DNA from 2 places in the Alkaliphilus metalliredigens QYMF genome. Region 2 is predicted to be linked to the other one. Evidence: riboswitches for the same ligand, from Rfam matches in the RefSeq annotation. Region 2 holds a riboswitch; the other holds the start of a gene.

Region 1 (4,405 bases), 470 kb from region 2:
ATTATCTATGGCCAGGGTCCCATCAGGATAATTATAACGCAACCCCTCGATCATAATTGCCTTCATACGAACCACCACTTTTCAATGATATTAAGTGATATGATCACACCCACAAATAAAAATGACTTTATGATATCCCACCTTGTAATAGACTGGGGCTTTGAACTAGATATTCTACCTGAAAATCCCCGGGCAATCATTGCTCTATAAAGCTTTTCAGATCTATCAATTGATTTAATGAGTATCCCTCCCATAACCTCTCCATAGGTTTTAAACGTACGTTTCCTAAATGAAGTATTGAATAGCCTAGAAACCAATGCACTTTGGGTGTTTTTTAAGGTATCCCATAAAACAAAAGTATACCGCCATGACAAAAAAAGAATCGAAATAAAGAAGGGCGGCAGATGCATATGGGACAAAGCATTTAAAAATTGTTGTAGCGGTTGACTTAAAATCATAATAAACATAAGTAAAGAAACAGATAATGCTTTCAAAGTTAATATCAAAGGAAAAACAAACCGATCATTGGTGACTGGAAATCCAGGACCAATGATCAGGGGCACACTCATTAAAGCCAGAAAAGGCAGTAGTAACACCAGCTTAGAGAGTATATACTTGATTGAAAATCCCATGGAGATTACAATGAGCAACAGTAGAGAAAAGGAGAAAATCAGGAGTGATAACTTATCCAAACCAATTAAACCAAATGCTGTCATAAAGCAAGTCATTATTTTGGTCCTAGTCTCCCAGTTTCTCCCCCAAGATATTAATTTTTCGTGACCATTATGATAGTCTGTTCTCTTTGTCGGTTTAGTGGATACCATAAAAGACTCCTTTGTACATCTAATTTATTTAAGATGTTGTTTCTAAAATATGAGGACGAATCCGGTATATAAATGAAATAATAAATCCAGTAAGAATTGCCTCCATTGCAATTAATGGAAGATAGCCTACTGCCAAGACATTAACAACAGAAAAAAAACCTTCACTATACCGACTATCTGTCATAAAAAGAACCAATATCAGTAAGGAAACACAGGTGAAAACAGCAAATCCCCCTATAAAACCAGCCCATATGGCAGGTGATTTTTTGTTACATGTTAATTTCGAATATAGTTTGTAGGAAGCCAAAGCTGGTAAAGCAACAAGCAATGTATTGACTCCCAAAGTGGTAAGTCCTCCATGCTGAAAAATGATGGCCTGTAGCAGTAATCCAATAAAAATAGCAATAGGACTACGCCTACCCAGCATAATACCCAGCAACCCTGCTAATAAAGGATGTACACTACTTGGTCCTATAGGAATACTTATTAATGCAAAGGTAAAGAAAGCCGCCGTCATCAAACTGATTTTAGGTATTTCTTCTTCTTTTATCCCTTTAATCGCATAAATCATAACTCCCCCGGCTGCGATTGAAGTCGTTACAGCCATAGGAAGATTCAAAACACCATCTGACAAATGCACTTGAATCACCTCCAGTTCAAATATACCTTTTAAAATCACCTTGGATGCCCGGGCAAGCATCCAAAGTACAAAATAACATCCTTAATGCTGATGATCACCCTCATATTCAACCATATCTTTTGCCATAAGTTCATTTCCACTGGAATCTAGTACTTGTAAGTCAAATTCTTCTGGAAAATGTTCTACAAATAAAAAGTATTCTCCTGACTTCTCCATATCAATGGTAAAATTGCTTGTATCAGGATTTAAAATCAAGTTATAGCCATATTCATCTTTTGCAACAAAATGAGAATCCGCTGCAATGTCTTCCATGTCAGCCTCCATGATATGAATGGCATGGTGTTCTATGTCTGTTATACCACTCTCTTTTGAGATAAAGGCTATCATACAGCTCTCATCTCCTTCATTTTTGTTGAACTTCAAAGTATAAGTATCTTCTTCAAAGGTATAAACACCGCTCCATTCATAAGGAATTTCGTGTCCATCATCCTCAGCAGTATTCACCTCCTCCTCATTACTTCCACAAGCCACCAAAACTAACATTAATAACGCAACACCAAATAAAATACTTAGTTTTTTCTTCACAACACATCTACTCCTTTTGTGATAATATATTGTGAATATTGTGTAACTGGACATTTTTATAAATAAAAGCCCACACTTACTATGTATGTGCAGGCAATAAAAGGCTATATACTTTGTCTCTATACTGTACATTTAGGAAGAAGAATATAAATCATAGAGAGCAATTCCTAGATATAAAAGCATAAAATCAAAAGCCTCCAAACCCATGCACCGTGGGTTTGAAAAACGTCAAATTAAACAAGTAGGTATCCTGGCTTAGGTTCATCATCTTTTTACACCTTCCCAGATATTATCCAGTGGTATACTTAATAAAAAGACTCCCCATTACAGTGGCGGGACCGCGTTGGATTTTCACCAAACTTCCCATTTCATTTTTAAATGAAAGCTTGTCTAACACAATATTCAATTCGACTTAAGTATAACATTGGAAAAATAATAAATCAACTGTTTTAGCCATGGGACAGAAAATAACTGGTCAAAGATGATGAGGCTATTTTGTGTCAGACAAGGTGACAGCTTCCGCCCATAGCAAACCCTCTGAATACCAATCATTCTCCAGAGGGTTTCTACTCACTATTTACATGTCTTGTTCTTAGCTTAAGAAACTTTAACTATGACATTAACTTACATATATCGTTTGTAAATTCTACAGGATCGTTAATTGTCAGTCCTTCAATCAGCAATGCTTGATTGTATAGTACATTTGTATAGATCTTTAGCTTTTCCTGATCATTGTCAAAGGCTTCCTTTAGGGTTTTAAATACATCATGATTGATGTTAATCTCTAAAACTCTTTCGGCCTTTATTTCTTGATTATTTGGCATTGCACTTAATATTTTTTCCATCTCGATGGTCACATCCCCATCGGTTGCAAGACATACTGGATGGTTTTTTAATCTCTTAGAGGGTCTAACATCCTTGACTTTCTGAGATAATGCTTCTTTCATAAATGCGAACACTTCTTTACTACCTTGTGTTTGCTCTTCTTGCTCCTCTTTTTCATCCTTCTCTTCAATCCCTAAGTCTCCACTAGATACAGACTTAAATTCTTTCTCTTTATAATCTACCAGCACGCGAATAGCAAATTCATCTACGTCATCAGCAAAGTATAAAATTTCGTAGCCCTGCTCTGCCAAGAGCTCTGTTTGAGGCATTTTATCAATTTTTTCAATAGAATCTCCCGAAGCATAGTAAATGTACTTTTGGTCCTCCTTCATTCTACCTACATACTCATCTAAAGTGACCATTTTCTTTTCCTTGGAAGAGTAAAATAGTAACAAGTCCTTCAGTGTTTCTTTATTTTGTCCAAAATCACTGTAAACCCCATATTTGATCTGTCTACCAAAGCTATCGTAGAATTCTTCATAACGTTCTCTCTCATTTTTCAGCAGTAATTCTAATTCACTTTTAATTTTTTCTTTAATTTTTTTAGCAATGATTTTCAGCTGACGATCATGTTGAAGCATTTCCCTTGAAATGTTCAGTGATAGGTCCTCAGAGTCAACCATTCCCTTTACAAAGCTGAAATAATCAGGAAGCAAGTCTGAGCACTTGTTCATGATGAGTACCCCACTGGAATAGAGCTCTAATCCCTTTTCATATTCCTTTGTGTAGAAATCATAGGGTATTTTTTCAGGTATAAACAAAATTGCATTGTACCTGACTGCTCCGTCTGCACTAATATGGATATGCTTTAGTGGCTTATCAAAACCGTAGTGCTTTTCAGAATAAAAAAGATCATAATCTTCCTTTGTTAGCTCATTTTTATTTCTTCGCCACATTGGCACCATGCTGTTGACAACTTGCTCTTCTACTATTTCTTCATATTCACCTTCTGCCCCTTCTTTGGGCTTGCTTGTCTCAATATCCATCTTAATTGGGTATCTGATAAAGTCTGAATATTTCTTGATGATGGTTTTTAACCGATACGCCTCTAGGTAATCCTCATATTTTTCATCTTCTGTATTTTCTTTGAGTTTTAGGATGATTTCTGTTCCAACACTTTCTTTTTCATAGGGCTCAATTGTATATCCCTCTGCACCTATTGATTCCCATTTATACCCTTGGTCACTTCCTAATGCTTTACTAATCACCGTCACTGAATCCGCAACCATGAATGCAGAGTAAAAACCTACCCCAAACTGTCCAATGATATCAAAGCCATCCTTTATTTCATTCTCTTTTTTAAATGTAAAGGAACCACTCTGTGCAATAACACCTAGATTTTCCTCCAGCTCTTCCTTTGTCATTCCAATTCCCATGTCAGATATTATCAGCATCTTATTCTCTTTGTCCGTCGTGATTTTTATGTAGTAATCCTCTTTGTTGAAGATCATGCTTTCATCCGTCAATGCTT
Region 2 (4,405 bases):
TTGGGGCATCTGTTCTTAGGGCATCTATCCACATAGTGAGAGTTTTACCAATGTATTGAAGGAGAGACTAGGGGGGATGTAATGGGTTTAAATACAAAATTAATTCATGGTAATGGAGTAAGCAAAGAAAAGAAAGTAGGAGCTACGAATGTGCCTATTTATTTTTCAAATGCGTATGCCTATAATAAAGCAAAGGATTTAGAAAATATTTTCTCGGGTAGAGATATTGGACATGTCTACACTAGAATTTCAAACCCGAGTATAGAAGCATTAGAAAAAAGAATGGTAGCGGTAGAAGGAGGGGTTTCTGCCATAGCTACTGCTTCTGGGATGTCAGCTATATACCTAGCAGTGATGAATATACTCACTCCTGGAGATGAAATCATCGCTTCCTCAGGCGTATTTGGTGGTACCTATAATTTCTTTAAAAATTTAAAACAGTTAAATATAGAAGTCAAGTTTGTTGATGAGCTAAATGAAGAGAGTTTAACGGAGCATATTACACCTAAGACAAAGATTGTATTTGCTGAAACTATAGGAAATCCTAAGCTGGATGTCTTAGACATAGAAGTAGTTTCTACTATTTGCAAAATAAAAGGAGTGGTTTTCATGGTGGACTCCACTGTGACAACTCCTTATTTAATCAGGCCTTTAGAATATGGCGCTGATGTCGTAATTCATTCTGTTTCTAAATATGTTAATGGCAGTGCCAATTCAATAGGTGGTATGATTATTGATGGAGGAAGTACTAAATTTAATAGTGAAAGGTATGAAAACTTCAAGCATTACACAAAGCGATACAGACAATTTGCCTTCAGTGCAAAATTAAGAAATGAATTAGGGAAAGATTTAGGGGCCGTTATGTCTCCCATGAATAGTTTTTTGAATCTTACAGGGATTGAAACACTAAGTCTTAGAATGAAGAGGCATTGCCATAATGCCTATCAGCTTGCAAAGTATCTTCAAGAAAACCCAAAGGTACTGCATACGAATTATCCAGGTTTAGAAACCTCCGAATATTATCCCTTAACACAAAAATACTATGCTAAAGAGGCTGGGGGGATATTGACTCTTAGGGTTGGTAGTAAAGAAAAGGCATTCCAATTAATTGACAGCTTAAAGCTTATTTCCAATGTAACCAACATTGGTGATACAAAAACCTTAGCGCTACATCCAGCCTCGACGATCTGCAATGGTAACACACCGGAAGAAAAGGAACAAATGGGTGTATATGAGGATCTAATAAGAGTATCGGTGGGCTTAGAAGATATGGAAGATATCATAGAAGATTTGGAAAATGCTTTAGGCGGTCTCTAAGAAGATCATTATGGAAATTATAAAGTCAGATAGTGTAGTTTGATATGATGCTCAAATTAAAAAAAGAAGATACAGAAATTTTATTGAAATATTACAACCCTTCTGATAAGATGGTTTTAAAGTACATAGAATACGTTAGGTGTTTCATATGAAACTTAATTGGGAAAGTGGTGAAAACCCACTGCAGCCCCCGCTACTGTAAGTGCAGATGAACTCGACAAAAGCCACTAGATCAATCTGGGAAGGCGTCGATAGTAAGGTGAAGCACAAGTCAGGAGACCAGCCTAAAGTAAGAATCAGCCTTCGGAGGGAAGGTATATTGAAGTGAGCAATTTTAACTTTAATTTCAAACCAACCCCCGTCATTGACTGGGGTTTTTTGTTTATTTTCTACTGCTCTAAATTGCAGAAACCTATTCAAGGCGTATAAAAGCATGGGGTCTATGATTATACTGACGAAAGGATGATATTTTCTATAAAAGTGTTAAGAACCTACGAAAACAGACCGATACTGGAAAACATGATATTAATAATAAATAGCATTAATGAAAAAGGATGGTTATCCGATGAAAATTATTGTATTTGGCATTACACATAAAAAAGCGACAATTGACCTTCGGGAAAAGGTGGCCTTTTCCCAATCAAAGAAACAGGAGGCCTACTCATTATTGAAGGAGAGTCCATTCATCCATGAGGCTGTGATTCTCTCCACCTGTAACCGCAGTGAGGTTTTTGCGGTTGTTCAAGATACATCAATTGCAAGACGTTGGTTTAAGCGTTTTTATACTGATTTTTTTCAGCTTAAGGAAACCGCATTAGAAGGATGCAATCACTTTGAAAAAGGGAGAGAGGCAGTCCAATACCTATATCATGTCTGTGTTGGTGTAGATTCTCTTGTCATAGGAGAGGATCAGATTTTAGGGCAGGTGAAGGAAGCTCATGCTGAGGCATTGGACTTTGCTGCAACGGGGAAGATTTTAAACAAGCTCTTTCTAGAAGCAGTCACCACAGCAAAGGAAGTAAAAACTGAAACCGCAATTTCAGAAAATGCCCTGTCCATCAGTTCCATTGCCGTGAAGCAAATGGAGAATCACCTCAAGGGTTTAGTTGGTAAAACTGTGTTGGTGGTTGGTTTTGGAAAGATGAGTAGAATCGCTATTGAAAACCTACTCTGTAAGGGGATCAAGAGGCTATACATTTGTAACCGAACAAAGGAAAGTGTACAGGAATTAATTGAAAAGCATCCCCAGATACATTATCTTTCCTATGATCAAAAGTATGAAATGCTTAATGGAGTAGATGCTGTCATCAGTGCAACAGGGGCACCTCATTTCATCTTTTATAAGGAGGATATGGAAAAAATATATCAGAAGCATCGGCCCATGTGTATGATTGATATTGCATTGCCTAGAGACATCGATCCCGCTGTAAAAGAGATAGAAGGAATTGAGCTTTTTCATATTGATGATTTAAAGGAAATTGCCAATGAAAACCTTGCTTATCGAATGGATTGTATCGAAATAATCAAGCAGTCAATTAATGAAGCCATTGAGAAGTATGAAGGATGGTATCAATGCCTACCTATTTATCCTAGGATCCAGGCCATCAAAGCATATAGCGAGACCCTAACGGATCAAGAGCTAGAAAAGCTTTTTAAAAGGTTAGATCATATGGCGGAAGAAGATCGTCAAGTCATTGAAGTTGTGGTGAAGAGCTTGGTCAAAAAGATGTGGAAAACCCCTATTCTACAACTTAAGGATGCAGGAATAAGGGGAAATGGAGAGGCATTTGCCGCCTTCGTAGATGAGTTCCTGGGGTTAGATGCCGGCTGTGGTAAATAGGAGGATGTAACAATGACAAAATACTATCCGATTATGTTAAATATTGAGGAAAAAAAATGTACAGTAGTTGGGGGAGGCAGAGTGGCAGAGCGGAAGGTCAAATCATTATTAGAGCACGGTGCAGTGGTGACTGTCATGAGTCCTACTTTGACAGATGCCTTGCAGGAAATGGTTCGACAGGGTCAACTCCTTCATCATCAAAAGCACTATGAGACAGGGGATTTAAGGGGAAGCTATTTGGTTTATGTTGCCACAGACGATCTACAGGTAAGTCAAGCCTGTCATGAAGAGGCATCTAGGGAAAATATTCTGATGAACGTTGTTGATGTACCAAGGCTTTGTGATTTTACTGTGCCTGCTATTGTCCGGCGGGGCCCATTGACAGTAGCTATTGCCAGTGATGGAAAAAGCCCTATGCTCTCACGTAAAATCAGAGAAGAGCTAGAAAAACGGTTTGGGCAGCATTATGAGGATGTCCTAGAGCTATTAGGTGAGATGCGGGTCCAGGCATTAAATGAAATTAATGAAATTGAGGATCGAAAACAACTATTTCAGCAGTTGATATATGAACATGATGTAGAGAATTTAGGAAAAAAAGGCAAGGAGATCCTATGGCGGGAAGCCTGGCAGTTTTATGAAGCGTTCAAAAAACAATTAAAGGGTTGTGACAAAAATGAGAACAATAAAAATCGGATCAAGAGCCAGTCAGCTGGCCCTAGTTCAAGCAGAAATCATTATTAATATGCTAAAGGAAAAATTCCCTCAATACACCTATGAAATCATTAAGATCACAACATTAGGAGACCGCATACTGGATAAAACATTAGATAAAATTGGCGGTAAGGGACTTTTTGTAAAGGAAATTCAAAAGGCACTAGCTGAAGAAAAAATCGATTTAGCCATTCACAGTATGAAGGACATGCCTGGTGAGACCCCAGAGGAGCTGGTGTTAGGAGCCATTACAAAGAGGGAGGATCCCCGAGATGTGTTGATCACAAGGGAAAATAAATCCCTAGAGGAATTGCCCAAGGGCGCAGTGATTGGAAGCAGTAGCCTAAGAAGACAGGCACAAGTAATGGCACTCAGGGGAGACATCAAAGTGGTTCCCATTCGTGGAAATGTAGGAACGAGACTTGGGAAAATAGAGACAGAATCATTGGATGGTGTGATTCTAGCTGCAGCGGGATTAAACCGCCTGGGGCTGAAAGAGAAAATTTCTAGCTATTTAGAAATAGAGGACTTCACGCC

What was found. Region 2 has a riboswitch for cobalamin ahead of hemA (glutamyl-tRNA reductase). Riboswitches for the same ligand answer to the same signal wherever they lie in the genome.
Region 1: it holds a riboswitch for cobalamin, as region 2 does, so the genes downstream of both, AMET_RS02625 (hypothetical protein) here and hemA (glutamyl-tRNA reductase) in region 2, are expected to answer to the same signal.

The regions. Positions count from the first base shown of each region.
Region 1 covers NC_009633.1:544,280-548,684, reverse strand. Annotated here, with positions in the region: gene AMET_RS02640 (energy-coupling factor ABC transporter ATP-binding protein) at 1-66, opposite strand, end outside; gene AMET_RS02635 (energy-coupling factor transporter transmembrane component T family protein) at 63-824, opposite strand; gene AMET_RS02630 (CbiM family transporter) at 853-1,524, opposite strand; gene AMET_RS02625 (hypothetical protein) at 1,546-2,049, opposite strand; cobalamin riboswitch at 2,273-2,454, opposite strand; gene htpG (molecular chaperone HtpG) at 2,661-4,405, opposite strand, start outside.
Region 2 covers NC_009633.1:77,802-82,206, forward strand. Annotated here, with positions in the region: gene AMET_RS00365 (O-acetylhomoserine aminocarboxypropyltransferase/cysteine synthase family protein) at 82-1,317, shown strand; cobalamin riboswitch at 1,438-1,619, shown strand; gene hemA (glutamyl-tRNA reductase) at 1,883-3,157, shown strand; gene AMET_RS00375 (precorrin-2 dehydrogenase/sirohydrochlorin ferrochelatase family protein) at 3,170-3,898, shown strand; gene hemC (hydroxymethylbilane synthase) at 3,831-4,405, shown strand, end outside.